2 regions of the Acidovorax sp. 107 genome follow, and region 1 is predicted to be linked to the other one. Evidence: predicted binding sites of a transcription regulator. Region 1 holds the regulator's gene; the other holds the start of a gene.
The links. The regulator sigma-54, encoded in region 1, starts transcription at its own class of promoters, with help from an activator protein. The targets are predictions, from matches to a motif close to TGGCANGNAANCTGCTTT.
Positions count from the first base shown of each region.

Region 2: the regulator sigma-54 is predicted to act here: its motif matches at 5,357-5,374, upstream of C8C99_RS03760 (ammonium transporter).

Region 1 is NZ_QBTZ01000001.1:2,806,429-2,813,890, reverse strand. Features, by position in the region: gene argS (arginine--tRNA ligase) at 1-1,277, shown strand, start outside; gene C8C99_RS13200 (SPOR domain-containing protein) at 1,293-1,949, shown strand; gene C8C99_RS13195 (thiol:disulfide interchange protein DsbA/DsbL) at 2,042-2,698, shown strand; gene lptA (lipopolysaccharide transport periplasmic protein LptA) at 2,806-3,465, shown strand; gene lptB (LPS export ABC transporter ATP-binding protein) at 3,477-4,274, shown strand; gene C8C99_RS13180 (RNA polymerase factor sigma-54) at 4,274-5,863, shown strand; gene C8C99_RS13175 (thioesterase family protein) at 5,944-6,426, shown strand; gene C8C99_RS13170 (class I SAM-dependent RNA methyltransferase) at 6,423-7,462, shown strand, end outside.
Region 2 is NZ_QBTZ01000001.1:799,401-806,862, forward strand. Features, by position in the region: gene C8C99_RS03740 (class I SAM-dependent methyltransferase) at 1-215, shown strand, start outside; gene C8C99_RS03745 (hypothetical protein) at 231-764, opposite strand; gene C8C99_RS03750 (tRNA-dihydrouridine synthase) at 1,024-2,001, shown strand; gene C8C99_RS03755 (phospholipase D family protein) at 2,007-3,953, opposite strand; gene C8C99_RS03760 (ammonium transporter) at 4,084-5,286, opposite strand; gene C8C99_RS03765 (IS1595-like element ISCsp2 family transposase) at 5,501-6,502, shown strand; gene C8C99_RS03770 (PA0069 family radical SAM protein) at 6,596-7,462, shown strand, end outside.

The DNA.
Region 1 (7,462 bases):
GCGATGCCATCTGCAACCTGTTCAGCACCCAGGGCTGGAAGGTACACCGCGAGTTCTATTACAACGACGCGGGCGTGCAGATCGACACCCTCACCAAGAGCACGCAGCTGCGCGCCAAGGGCTTCAAGCCCGGCGACGACTGCTGGCCCACCGACAGCGACAACCCGCTGGCCAAGAATTTCTACAACGGCGACTACATCGCCGACATTGCCGAGGCCTTCAAGGCCAAGGCCACCGTCAAGGCCGACGACCGCGAGTTCACGGCCAATGGCGATGTAGACGACTACGACAACATCCGCCAGTTTGCCGTGGCCTACCTGCGCAATGAACAGGACAAGGACCTGCAGGCCTTCAACCTCCAGTTCGACGAGTACTACCTGGAGTCCAGCCTGTACACCAGCGGCCGGGTCGAGGCCACGGTGAACAAGCTCATCGCCAACGGCAAGACCTACGAACAGGACGGCGCGCTGTGGCTCAAGAGCACCGACTACGGCGACGACAAGGACCGCGTCATGCGCAAGCAGGACGGCACCTTCACCTACTTTGTGCCCGACGTGGCGTACCACATCGCCAAGTGGGAGCGCGGCTTTACCAAGGTCGTCAACATCCAGGGCACCGACCACCACGGCACCATTGCCCGCGTGCGCGCCGGCCTGCAGGCGGCCGACGTGGGCATTCCGCAGGGCTACCCCGACTACGTGCTGCACACCATGGTGCGCGTGGTCAAGGGCGGCGAAGAGGTCAAGATCAGCAAGCGCGCGGGCAGCTACGTCACGCTGCGCGATTTGATCGAGTGGACCAGCAAGGACGCGGTGCGTTTCTTCTTGCTGTCTCGCAAGCCCGACACCGAGTACACCTTCGACGTGGACCTAGCGGTGGCGCAGAACAACGACAACCCGGTGTACTACGTGCAGTACGCGCATGCCCGCATCCAGTCGGTGCTGCGCGCCTGGCAAGAGGCGGGTGGTGGCGACGTGGCGTCGCTCCAGGACGTGGACCTGTCGGCGCTGGAAGGCCCCCAGGCCCAAGCGCTGATGCTGCAACTGGCCAAGTACCCCGAGATGCTCACGGCCGCTGCCGACGGCGAAGCCCCGCACGACGTGACCTTCTACCTGCGCGACTTGGCCGCCAGCTACCACAGCTACTACGATGCCGAGCGCATCCTCGTGGACGACGAGGTGGTGAAGAAGGCGCGCCTGGCGCTGGTCGCTGCCACCGCCCAGGTATTGCACAATGGCTTGGCTGTGCTGGGCGTGTCGGCTCCGGCCAGAATGTAAGCAGTTACTACCAATATGAAAAAGCAACAGACGGGCGGGACCATTGTCGGCTTCATCATCGGGGTCATCGTGGGCCTGGGCGCGGCGCTGGCCGTGGCGGTGTACGTGACCAAGGTGCCGGTGCCGTTCCTGAACAAGGGCAACGGCCGCGGCGCGGACATGGACGCGGCCGAATCCCAGAAAAACAAAAACTGGGACCCGAATTCGCCGCTGTATGGCAAGAACCCGGCCCGCCCCGCCGCGCCCCCGGTGGCCGCGGCTGCGTCAACCCCTGCATCGGCACCGGCCCCTGAGGTGCGCGCCGCCGCATCGGCCGCCAAGCCCGCCGCAAGCAAGCCAGACGCGAAAGCCGAAGCCAAGGCCGAGAGCAAGCCGGGTGCCGACCCCCTGGGCGATCTGGCCGTGGCCAAGGCAGCGGCCAAGGGCAGCGCGGACCCGTTTGACTACTTTGTGCAGGCAGGCGCCTTTCGCACCCAGGCCGACGCAGACGCCCAGCGCGCCAAGCTGGCCATGCTGGGTTGGGAGGCCCGCGTGAGCGAGCGTGAGCAAAATGGCCGGGCGGTGTTCCGGGTGCGCATCGGCCCCTTCACCAAGCGTGACGATGCCGAGGTGCTCAAAGAGAAACTCGACGGCGCCGGGCTGGAATCGGCGCTCGTGCGCGTGCAGCGCTGAAGTGCCTGTCAAAACGGCACCAACGCCAGGGCTGAACTTTTTGTAAAGGGATGTCTCACATCCCGCATACCTGAACCAGGAGAGTCTTTGTCATGAAACGCCGTGAGTTTTCTTTGTCCGCCGCCTCGGCGGTTGCCGCTTCTGCCCTGACGCTGCCAGTGGCCAACCCCGCCATGGCGCAAGCCCGCCAGTTCAAGGAGGGCAAGGACTTCAAGCGGCTGGACAAGCCCGTCGCTCCCGATGCCCCCGCTGGCAAGGTCGATGTGATCGAGTTCTTCTGGTACAGCTGCCCCCACTGCAACGCCTTCGAGCCTTCGCTGGACGCCTGGGTCAAGGCCGCGCCCAAGGACCTCTCCATCCGCCGCGTGCCCGTGGCGTTCAATGCCAGCTTTGTGCCCCAGCAAAAGCTGTACTACACGCTCGAAGGCATGGGCAAGCTCGACGCCCTGCACGCCAAGGTCTTCCGCGCCATCCATGTGGAAAAAGTCAAGCTCGCCAAGGACGACGAGATCCTGGCCTGGGTGACCCAGCAGGGCGTGGACGCCGCCAAGTTCAAGGAGGTCTACGGCTCCTTCAGCGTGGCCAATCAGGTGCGTCGCGCCTCGCAGCTGCAGGATTCGTACGGCGTCGAGGGCGTGCCATCCATGGGTGTGGCAGGCAAGTACTACACCGACGGCACGATGGCTGGCAGCATGCAGACGGTGCTGCAAGTGGTCGAATACCTGGCATCGACGGCGCGCAAAGCCTGACGAGTTGCCGACCCTGTCGGCAAGCTGTCCCAAAGGCCCGCTGATGCGGGCTTTTTTTCGGGATGGGTACCATCGGGTGGCTACAATCATTGCAAGATTCGTGCCCTATGACCCAACGCCTACTCCCCCTCCTGTTGCTCGCAGCCCTGACTGGCCTTGCGGGCGTGGCACACGCCGAAAAGGCCGACCGTGCCAAGCCCATGAACATCGAGGCTGATGCCCTGCGTCACGATGAACTCAAGCAGACCAGCGTGTTCTCGGGCCGCGTGGTGATGACCAAGGGCACCATCGTGCTGCGCGGCGCGCGGCTGGATGTGCGCCAGGACGCCGACGGTTACCAGTACGGCGTGGTCACGGCCGAGGCGGGCAAACGGGCGTTCTTCCGCCAGAAGCGCGACACCGTGACCGGAGCGCCGGACGAGTTCATCGAAGGCGAGAGCGAAGTCATCGAGTACGACGGCAAGGCCGACAACGTGCGCTTCATCACCCGCGCCGAACTGCGCCGCTACCGTGGGTCGGTGCTGAACGATGAGATCACCGGCGCCGTGATCGTCTACAACAACCTCACCGACGTGTTCACCGTGGACGGCCAGAAGGCGCCCGCGTCTTCGGCTGCGGCAGGCGACACCCCCGCGCCCGGTGGCCGTGTGCGCGCCGTGCTGGCGCCCAAGGACCCGCCGCCCGGTGCGGCAGCCCCGGCCCCTGCGCCCGACGCGCCCGCACCGGCGCTGCGCCCCAGCAGCAGCCTTGGCGGCGGCGCCAAGTGAGCGGGCCTGTGGTGAGTACCGGTCCTGATACCCAGGCGGGTGGCCGCCTGGGGCCTGATTCGCAGTCGGGCAGCCGCCTGGAGGTGCAGCACCTGGCCAAGTCCTATGGCAGCCGCAAGGTCGTCAAGGATGTGTCGCTGGTGGTGCAAAAAGGCGAGGTGGTGGGGCTGCTCGGGCCCAATGGCGCGGGCAAGACCACGTCGTTCTACATGATCGTGGGCCTGGTGCGCAGCGATGCGGGCGACATCCGCATCGATGGCCAATCGGTGGCCCACATGCCCATCCATCGCCGGTCGCGCCTGGGGCTGTCGTACCTGCCGCAAGAAGCCTCCATCTTCCGCAAGCTCACTGTCGAAGAAAACGTGCGCGCCGTGCTGGAACTGCAGCGCGCCGATGACGGCCAGCCGCTGTCGCGCGATGCCATCGAAGAGCGCCTGACAGCCCTGCTGCAGGAGCTGCGCGTGGACCACCTGCGTGCCTCGCCCGCCCTGGCGCTGTCGGGCGGCGAGCGCCGCCGCGTCGAGATTGCCCGCGCCCTGGCCACCCAGCCACGTTTCATCCTGCTGGACGAACCCTTCGCCGGTATCGACCCCATCGCCGTGATCGAGATCCAGCGCATCATCGGCTTCCTGAAGGCGCGGGGCATCGGTGTGCTCATCACCGACCACAACGTGCGCGAGACGCTGGGCATCTGCGACCACGCCTTCATCATCAGCGACGGCCGCGTACTGGCCCAGGGCACGCCCTCCGAGATCGTGGACAACGCCGAAGTGCGCCGGGTGTACCTGGGCGAGCATTTCCGCATGTGATGAAGCCTGGACTGTCGCTGCGCGTCTCGCAGCACCTTGCATTGACCCCTCAGCTCCAGCAGTCCATCCGGCTGCTGCAGTTGTCCACGCTCGAACTGTCGCAGGAAGTCGAGCAGATGCTCGACGAAAACCCGTTCCTCGAACGCAATGCCGACGAAGCCCCGCGTGAGGAGTTTGGCCTGGAAGCCGCCGACACGCCCGCACAGGCCGACGACTACAGTGCCGATGATGCTATGTTTTCAGGAGCTGCCAGCGCAAGCAGCACCAGCACTGAAAGCCAAAATGATGCTGAAATCTCCGGTGGAGGCACCGACGAGCCCGACTGGAGCGGCGACGGCACCGTCGAGATGGTGCCCAATGATGCCGAGTGGGGCGGCGACGCCCCCGCCCGCACCCATAACGGCGCCGAGGGCGACGAGGCCGACGCCACCGAACTGGCGCGCTCGCACGAATCGCTCACGGCCTTCCTGCACCGCCAGGCGCTGTCGCTGCGGCTGTCTGACGTGGACACGGCCGCACTGCGTTTTCTCATCGAATCGCTGAACGACGACGGTTACCTGGAAGAGCCTCTCGAAGAGCTGGCGATCAGCCTCGCCGGGCCCGACGACCTGGAGCAGATCGAAGAACTGGTACATCGCTTCACGGTGGCCCAAAGGCTGCTGCAAAGCCTGGAGCCTGTGGGCGTCGGCGCGCGCAACCTGGCCGAATGCCTGACGCTGCAGCTCACCGCCCTGGCGGCCGACGAAGACAGCGATGCCGACCCCGACGCCGTGCAGACCGCGCTGCGCATCTGCCAGCAGCCGCTGGAGATGCTGGCCCGCCGCGACATCCGCCGCCTGACGCAGCTGTGTGGCGATGGCGAGGAGCGCACGCGCGCCGCCATGGCCCTGATCGCCCGCTTGGAGCCGCGCCCTGGCCGCCGTTTTGCCGATGTTGAGCGCAACATCATCATTCCCGACGTCATCGTGCGCAAAGCCGGGCGTGCCAACGGCCGCGATGGCCAGCACAACTTCATCGTCAGCCTCAACCCCGATGTGATGCCCCGCCTGCGTGTGCACGACATCTACGCCGGCGCGCTGCGCGGTCACAAGGGCGGCGAGGGCCACCAGGGCATGCAGCAGCGCCTGCAGGAGGCGCGCTGGTTCATCAAGAACATCCAGCAGCGTTTTGACACCATCCTGCGTGTCTCGCGCGCCATCGTCGAGCGGCAGAAGAACTTCTTCACCCACGGCGAGCTGGCCATGCGCCCGCTGGTGCTGCGCGACATCGCTGACGAACTGGGCCTGCACGAGTCCACCATCAGCCGCGTGACCACCGCCAAGTACATGGCCACGCCGATCGGCACCTACGAGCTGAAATACTTCTTTGGCTCCGGCCTGGGCACCGAAACGGGCGGCAATGCATCGAGCACGGCCGTGCGCGCACTGATCAAGCAGTTCGTGTCGGCGGAAAACCCGGCCAAGCCGCTGTCCGACAGCCAGATCGCCGAGATGCTCAAGGAGCAGGGCATCGAATGCGCCCGCCGCACCGTGGCCAAGTACCGCGAGGCGCTCAAGATCGCGCCGGCGAATTTGCGCAAGGCTTTGTAGACGCTCGGCAGGTGGCGCACTGCCCGCCAGCGCCGCCGTAGTCTTTTCTGTTGTTTCCGTATTACCCACCGCAGCCCACCATGGCCCGCATCGTCTTCGACCTCCCCGCGCACTTCGGTTTTGCCACCGAGCTGCAGATCTACATCAGCCATGTGAACCAGGGCGGGCACCTGGACAACGCGCAGTTGCTCAGCCTGGTGTCCGAAGCGCGCGTGCGTTTCTTCCAGTCGCTGGGCTACCCCGAGGCGGACGTGGGCGGCCTGTCCATCGTCGTGGGCGACATCGTGGCGCAGTACAAGTCCGAAGGTTTCCACGGCGAAACCATGCGCGTGGAGATGGCGCCGGCCGACTTCAACCGCTATGGGTTCGACCTGGTCTTTTGCATGACCGAGAAGACCTCGGGCCGCGAGGTGGCGCGCGGCAAGATCGGCATCGTCTTCATTGGCAAGGCCGACCGCAAGGTGGCGGCTATCCCTGAATCCATCCGCCAGTTGCTGCTGGCGCGCGCCGGCACGCCGGGTTCCCACACGTTGCCCGAGCGCGTATCCTCCCCATCGACATGAACCAACTCCAACTTTTCCTCCCTTGCGCTGCGGGCGTCGAGGGCTTTCTGGCCGACGAGGTGCATGGCATCACCGGCCTCACGGGGCAAGACCTGCTGGTGGGCCGGGGTGGCGTGCTGCTGCGCGCCTCGTGGCGCCAGGCCATGCAGCTCAACCTGCACAGCCGCCTGGCGCAGCGCGTGCTGGTGCAACTTGCGCACCGCCCGTACCGCTCCGAGAACGATCTGTACGGAATGGCCAGCGACGTGGCCTGGGAGATCTGGTTCACCACACGCCAGACCTTCAAGGTCGAGGTGACAGCCCAGCACAGCCCGCTGCAGAGCCTGAACTTCGCGGGCCTCAAGGTGAAGGACGCCGTGGCCGACCGCTTCCGCCACAAGAGCGGCGTGCGCCCCGATGTGAACACCCAGTGGCCCGACGTGCGCATCCACCTGCACCTGACCACCGACGAGGCCACGCTCTACATCGACACCTCGGGCGAGCCGCTGTTCAAGCGCGGCTGGCGCGAGGACAAGGGCGACGCACCGCTCAAGGAAACCCTGGCCGCCGCCATGATCGCTGCCAGCGGCTGGGACCCGCATGGCGACAACCCCCTGCCCCTGTACGACCCCTGCTGCGGCAGCGGCACCATCGTGGTCGAGGCGGCGCAGATCGCCTGCCGCATCCCCGCGGGCATGCTGCGGCGCTTTGCGTTTGAAAAGCTACTGCCCTTCCAGGCGCACGTCTGGTCTGCTATCAAAAACGAAGCTGAAAGCGCAATTTGTACTAGCGCTGTACCCATATTTGGCAGTGATGTGGCCTTCCGCATGGTCGATTTTGCCCAGCGCAACGCCGAGCGCGCAGGCGTGGCCGAGGCCGTGCAGCTGCGCGGTGGCGACGCCCTGCAGCGCATGCCGCCTTGCGAGCAGCCCGGCGTGATGTTGCTCAACCCGCCCTATGGCGAGCGCATTGCGGCCGCAGGCAGCGCAGGCCGCAACGCCAGTGAGCGCGCGGCCGACCGCGCCCAGGGCCTGGCCGTGGGCCGCGAAGAGGCGCA
Region 2 (7,462 bases), 2.0 Mb from region 1:
GCGGCGAGGGCTGGTTGATTCTCTCGGACCTGGCTGAGCACCTGGGCCTGCGCCCGCGCGAGCAGCTGCTGGCCTGGATCGCCGAGGCGGGCCTGGTGGTACGCGGCCGCAACGATGTGAAACCGGTGCATGCCAAGGCCGCCGACGCGCAGGACGCGCTGCATGCGGCGCGCTCGGCCGAGGTCACGTCCCTGTGGCGGCTGGCCGCAGCCTGAACCGAGCCGATCTGCTCACTCCAGCAGCGCGGGCTGCGTCGCGACAAAGGCTTCGGTGACCGGGCTTGCGGGCAGCAGCTGATCCAGCCGCTCGCGCAGGCTGGCGGCACGTTCTGCACCTGCAGCGAGCGCCACTTCCTCGAACATGGCGTCGCCCACATCCAACATGCTGGAACGGTCCTTGGCGGCGCGCAGTGCTTCGCGAAAGTGTTGCGCCAGCACCGGGTCACGGCGCGCAAACAGGCGCTCGCAGGTGTCGAACAGGTACATGCGGGCACCGGCCAGCGACCGCAGGGACTCGCCGGGTGCCGGGCGTTCGATGGAGGGCGCGGCGGGCTCTGGCGCGGGCGGCAGGTCTGCCGGTCCGGTCAGGTAGCCCTGGCGCATCAGGTTCTCGACAATCTGCGCGCCAATGCCGTTGTACATGGCCTGCAGGTCTGACAACGGCTTGCCGTCGACCAGCAGGAGCAGCGAGCGCTCGCGCAGACTCAGGGTGCGCACACCTGGCGAGAGTTCCAGGCGGGCTTTTTCGGTTTTCTGCAGCAGCATGGGGATCTCCGGGGTGGTCGGTCTCTGGATCGGAGATTGCACCAGCCGGGCGTGACGCCGTGATGACCCCTTGCCGCACAATCGTGGGTTGGTTCGGTACCCGCGCTGGCACGGCGTACCTGTCTGTATGCTCCTTATTTGATAGCTGCTGGGGTATGTTGCACTAGCACTTGGTTCAGGTTTTGTTTGATTTTTGCTGCTGCGTGCCTGTGCTGGCCCTCTTGGGGAGGGTGCGCATCGCGCCATCAGTCCCTCTGTGATGACCTTGCTGCTCGCCCCGATGGAGGGGCTTCTTGATTTTGTGCTGCGCGACGTGCTGACCCGCGTGGGCGGCGTGGACCGTTGCGTGTCGGAGTTCATCCGCATCACCGGCACCCTGCTGCCCGACAAGGTGTTCCTGCGTTATGTGCCCGAGTTGCAGCACGGTAGCCGTACGCTGGCGGGCGTGCCGGTGCGGGCGCAACTGCTCGGGTCGGACCCGGTATGCATGGCCGAGAACGCTGCAAGGCTGGCCGCGCTGGGCCCGGAGGGGATCGATCTGAACTTCGGCTGCCCGGCCAAGGTGGTCAACCGACACGGCGGCGGCGCGGCGCTGCTGCAGGAGCCAGAGCGCATCGCGGCCGTGGTGGCCGCCGTGCGCCGCGCCGTGCCCGCGCACCTGCCGGTGTCGGCCAAGATGCGCCTGGGCTTCAACGATACGGGGCTGATGCGTGAATGTGCCCAGGCCATGCAGGCGGGCGGCGCGGCTGAACTGGTGGTGCACGCGCGCACCAAGGCCGACGGCTACCGCCCACCGGCGTACTGGGAGCACATTCCCTCCATCCGCATGGCGGTCTCGATTCCGGTGGTGGCCAACGGCGAGATCTGGACGGTGGCCGACGCCCGGCGCTGCCGCGAGGTGTCAGGCTGCGACGCACTGATGCTCGGGCGCGGCATCGTGGCGGACCCCGGCCTGGCACGCGCCATTCGGGCTGCCGATGCTGGGCGTCCGGACTCGGACACCGTGGTGTGGGCCGATCTGGTGCCACACCTGGCCGCCTTTTGGCAGCTGGTGTGTGACGACCTGGAGCCGCGTCAGCGCGCAGGGCGCCTCAAGCAATGGCTCAACCTGCTGCGCCGCCGGTTTGCCGAGGCGGAAGTGGCCTACCAGCATGTACGCACCATGACGGACCAGCGGGCCATCACCGTGTGGGTGGCAGAACTGCAGGCCCGGGCTGACTGCGCCCAAGGGGCTTAAGCGGGCTACAGCAGGTGGTCCGGTGCCAAAGGGCCCAGCAGCTGCAGCATCAGCCGCAGCGGGGCACTGGCGTCGGGCTCGGTCGTGGCATCAGACAGTCCGCTGCCCTCGGGGGCGCGCCAGCGCAGTCCCTGGTCGGTGGTCTGCACCTGCCAGGCGGCTTCTTTCAGCGCCGTCTCAATCTGCGTGGTGGCGCGGCGCGACAGCTCCGTGCTGCGAATCAGCAGCGCCACTTCGGTGTTCTGCCGTTGCGAACGCATGTCCAGGTTCATCGATCCCACCGCGAGCAGCCGGCCGTCCACGATCAGCAGCTTGGAGTGCAGCATGGCGCGCGAGCCGCCTTGCGAACCCACAACACCCGCGCTGTGGTTGCCCATGCTGCCCGACACGCCCAGAGCTCCCCGCAGCACGCCGGGCAGTTCGCTGTGCATCTCGTACAGCTCAACCCCCATGGCTAGCAGCTGCGGCCGGTGGCGTGCGTAGCCGGCGTGGGCAATGGGCGCGTCGTTGGAGGCCAGCGAGTTGGTCAGCACCCGCACCCGCACGCCACGTGCCCGCGCGGCGGCAAAGGCGGCTTCCATGTCCGGCCCGGGCACAAAGTAGGGCGAGATGATGAGCAGGTCGCGCCGCGCCTGGCCCATGAGCTGCAGCAGCCCGTCCACCACGGTATCGGTCTGCGCTTCGGTGGCTTCGGGGCCTGTGCGGGGGTTGTCCGGGGACGCGCTGGCTAAAGAAGGGGCGGGGGGGCTGACGGCCACGGGGGGGGCTGTGGATGCCGCCGCGCGGCTTGCCACCGGTGCTGTGCGCGAGCCCGAGACCAGGGCGGCGGCAGCGGCCTTGGGGCCATTGCTGGTGCCTGTTGCGGCACCAACGGCGCCCGGGCCTGGCGGCGGCAGCGTTGCACCGGGGGCGGGGGAAGCCCCGTTGCCCGCACCGACGCCTTCGGCCGGTATCTTGGCCGGCTGGTCCACCAGCACCGCCGCTGCGGCCCACACGAAGGGCGTGCGCTCCAGGTCCATGGGCTCGTAGTTCCAGATGCGTGCGCGCTGCGCAGCGCTGGTGCCCGGGTCCACAGGGGGCGGCTGGCGGTCAGGGGCCGTGGTGCCGCCCTGGCCTGCGACGCGACGTCTTCGGCCTTCGTCAGCCGCACGAATGCTGTCGCGCAGGTGGTCGAGCTCGCTTTGGGTGATGAGCGACTGCACGGGATAGGCGCGCTCGTTGTTCCAGTAGCTGTCAAAGCTGCGGGACAGGTCCCGCACGATGGGGCCTGCGGCCAGCACATCCAGGTCCACGAAATTGCCCGAATCGGCGTTGCCAAAATAGGCATCGCCCAGGTTGCGCCCCCCGGTCACGGCCATGGCGTTGTCGGCAATGAAGAGCTTGTTGTGCATGCGCTGCTGCACGCGCGAGAAGTCGCCCAGCAGGCCCAGCATGCGGCCGATGGGTGACCCCCTGGCTCCCGTGACGGGGTTGAACATGCGCATCTCGATGTTGGGTACAAAGGCCAGCCGCATCACCTGCGCGTCGCGTCCCGTGCTGTGGAAGTCGTCCAGCAGCACGCGCACACGCACGCCGCGCTGGGCGGCAGCCACCACGCTGAGCAGCAAGCGCTCGCTGCTGGCGTCTGCATGGATGGCGTAGTACTGCAGGTCCAGGGTTTTCTGGGCCGCGTCCACCAGGGCCAGGCGGCTGCTGTAGGCGGCTTGCGGGCCGCTGAGCAGTGCAAACCCCGAAGCGTGCCGCGCCCCCTCGGCGGTCCTGCGGGCAGCCACTAGCTGGCCCAGCGGGGTATCGGCGGGGGTCACCCAGGCTGTCGACACCGGGCGATCTACATCCTTGGGCAGGCCCGCGCAGCCCGCAAGGGCCATGGCGACCACCACCATGACCATACCCAGCCAGCCGGGGCGGGCCCGCTGGGGCAGGGTGGAGGACGGGGAAGGCAAAGACAACATGGCGCGATTGTGACCGTGGAGCCGCTGGGCTCAGGTATAGCCGCACGCCGGTCGATGCGCTGTCGGACAGGGCGCCAAGGCGACGGCCAGGGGCCCCGTCTCGGGGTAAAGCCGTCGCAGGGGTGGGCTGCTACCAGCTCACTTCGCGGTCTGGCGTGGCACTGATCTTGTGGATGCTCAGGTCGGCGCCGTCAAACTCTTCTTCCTGCGTCAGTCGGATGCCCACCGTCTGCTTGAGGATGCCGTACACCACCACGCCGCCGAAAAGGGCCCACACCACGCCCAGGCCTGTGCCGATGAGTTGTGCCGACAGGCTGACCCCGCCCAGCCCGCCCAATGCCTTGCTGCCAAACAGGCCGGCAGCCAAGCCGCCCCAGGTACCGCACAGCCCGTGCAGCGGCCACACGCCCAGCACATCGTCGATCTTCCATTTGTTCTGGGTCAGGGTGAACATCAGCACAAAAATGGCCCCGGCCACCGCGCCGACCACCAGCGCACCCAGCGGGTGCATGAGGTCCGAGCCCGCACACACGGCCACCAGACCCGCCAGCGGGCCGTTGTGCACAAAGCCGGGGTCGTTCTTGCCCAGCACCAGGGCGGCCAGCGTGCCGCCTACCATGGCCATCAGCGAGTTCACTGCCACCAGGCCTGAGAGCTTGTCCACGGTTTGCGCGCTCATCACATTGAAGCCAAACCAGCCCACCACCAGCACCCAGGCGCCCAGTGCCAGGAACGGAATGTTGGACGGCGGGTGGGCCGAGATCGCGCCATCCTTGCGGTAGCGGTTGGCGCGCGAGCCCAGCAAGATCACCGCCGGCAGTGCAATCCAGCCGCCCATGGCGTGCACCACCACCGAGCCGGCAAAGTCGTGAAACTCCTCACCCGTGATGGCCTTGATCCAGCCCTGCACGCCAAAATGCTGGTTCCATGCAATGCCCTCAAAAAACGGGTACACAAAGCCCACGATGACCGCCGTTGCCAGCAGTTGAGGCCAGAACTTGGCGCGCTCTGCAATGCCGCCCGACACGATGGCCGGAATGGCCGCCGCAAAGGTGAGCAAAAAGAAGAACTTGACCAGCGCATAGCCGCTTTGCTGCACCAGCGACTCTGCGCCGATGAAAAAATGCGTGCCGTAGGCCACGGTGTAGCCCACCACAAAATAAACCACGGTGGACACCGAGAAGTCCACCAGGATCTTGACCAGCGCATTTACCTGGTTCTTTTTGCGGACCGTACCCAGTTCCAAAAACGCAAACCCGGCGTGCATGGCCAACACCATGATCGCCCCGAGCAAGATGAACAAGGCATCCGTGCCCTGTTTGAGTGCTTCCATAACGTCCTCGCGATAGTGATTGATCGACTCTGGTGCGTTTTCGTCGGACGCCACAGATTTGCACCAAGTTGAAGCAAGAAGCGCGCCAAGAGTTGGTGCAGCACTTTGCACCGAATTGGGGCTCTGCGCGCACCCATGGGTTTGCCGGTGGTTGATAAATACTGTATAAATAAAAGGGGTATCTATTTAGCTCCAGTGGCATCAGAATAGCTGGATGGAAACCCAGATGCTAACGCCAACTCCTGGACAGGACTACCCTCGCACCTGGAACGAATTTCTTGACTGGTTTGCCACCGAAGAGGCCTGCCAGGCGTTCCTGGAGAAGCTTCGCTGGCCCCAAGGCTTCGTCTGCCCGCGTTGCGGCAACGCTGGTGATGTGTACCGCGCCAGCCGCACTCGCCTGATGTGCCGCTCATGCCAGTATCAAGGCACAGTGACCTCTGGGACCATCTTTGACAAGACGCGCACACCGCTGCGTGTCTGGCTGGCTGCAGCTTGGTACCTGACCAATCAGAAACAAGGCGTGAGCGCCCTGGGGCTGCAGCGCGTATTGGGCTTGGGGAGTTACCAGACGGCCTGGACCATGCTGCACCGGTTCCGACGCGCCATGGTTCGCCCGGGCCGGGACAAGCTCAAGGGGCTTGTGGAGGTGGATGAAACGTACCTGTCCATTACGGATCGCAAAAATCCCGCCACCCTTGCAGGGCGCAAGAGCAGCACCACCAAAGTGTTGATGGTCATGGCGGTGGAGATCGTGGAGCCCAAGGGGTTCGGGCGCATCCGGTTGCGCCGCATCGACCGAGACTCCGCCACCCACGTCATCCCCTTTGTGCAGGAAGTGGTCGAGCCCGGAGCCCAGGTCCGCACGGATGGTTCGGCGGCATACCGCGCTCTGGGAGAGCTGGGTTACACCCACCAGCGCACCGTCATGCTCGGCTCGGGCGTACCTGCCCATGTCTGCATGGCGGGAGTGCACCGGGTCGCCTCGCTGGTACAGCGCTGGGTGCTGGGAACGCACCACGGTTCTGTGCAGCCAGAGCACCTGGATGCCTACCTCGATGAATTCGTGTTCCGCTTCAACCGGCGCACATCCAGCTCGCGCGGGATGCTGTTTTACCGCTTGCTGCAGCAAGCGGTGGTCACGCCGCCAGTGACGTATGGGGATGTCGTGAGCAAGAATACCGGGGAGAGGCAATCGGATACCATTGCTGGATGAAATCACAGTATCAACGGAGCTACTGGAGCTAAGCAGATACCCCTTATAAATAAACAGTATCATCAACCGATCTCAACCCATTTGTTGCTCGCCATGAGCCCATCCCCCGTCCCCGACGACGACCTGCCTGCACCGCCGCAGGAGATCCGCATCCCGCTGCAAGCCATTCGGGGGCGGGGTGCGGCCACGGCCATGGCGCACCGTTTTGCCAAAGACCAGCGCGAACGGGCGGACGATGGGTGGGGCCCTCTGCGGCCCCTTGGCGAGGCGCTGGGCCTGGAGCATGGCGGCGCGGAGCAAGCGGGTGCGCTGAACGGCGCGGTGGCTGGGGGTGGTGATGGATGGAGCGATGGATGGGATGGGGGTGACGGGGACAGTCGCTCCAGCCCCTCACCCGCCACCCGGGTGCATTTTGAGACCGCGCGCAGCGCCTTGTGTGCCAATGACTCGCCGGACATCTTCTTCGAGCTTTCGGTCAATCCCTACCGGGGCTGCGAGCACGGCTGCATCTACTGCTACGCCCGACCCACGCACAGCTACCTCAATTTTTCACCCGGGCTCGACTTTGAGACGCAGATCGTGGCCAAGCACAATATTGCGCAGGTGCTGCGTCAAGAGCTTGCGCAGCCGCGCTATGTACCGCGCCTGCTCAATATCGGCTCGGCCACCGACTGCTACCAGCCCGTGGAGCGTGACCTGAAGCTCACGCGCAGCGTGATCGAGGTGATGCGCGAGGCCCGGCACCCGTTCTCGCTGATCACAAAATCCAGCGGTGTGGAGCGCGATCTCGATTTGCTCGCCCCGCTGGCCGCACAGCGCCTGGCAGCGGTGTACGTCACCATCACCACACTCGACGCCACGCTGGCCCGGCGCATGGAGCCCCGTGCTGCTGCGCCCCACCGGCGGCTGCGCACCATCCGTGCCCTGGCTGAGGCAGGAGTGCCGGTGGGCGTGAGCGTG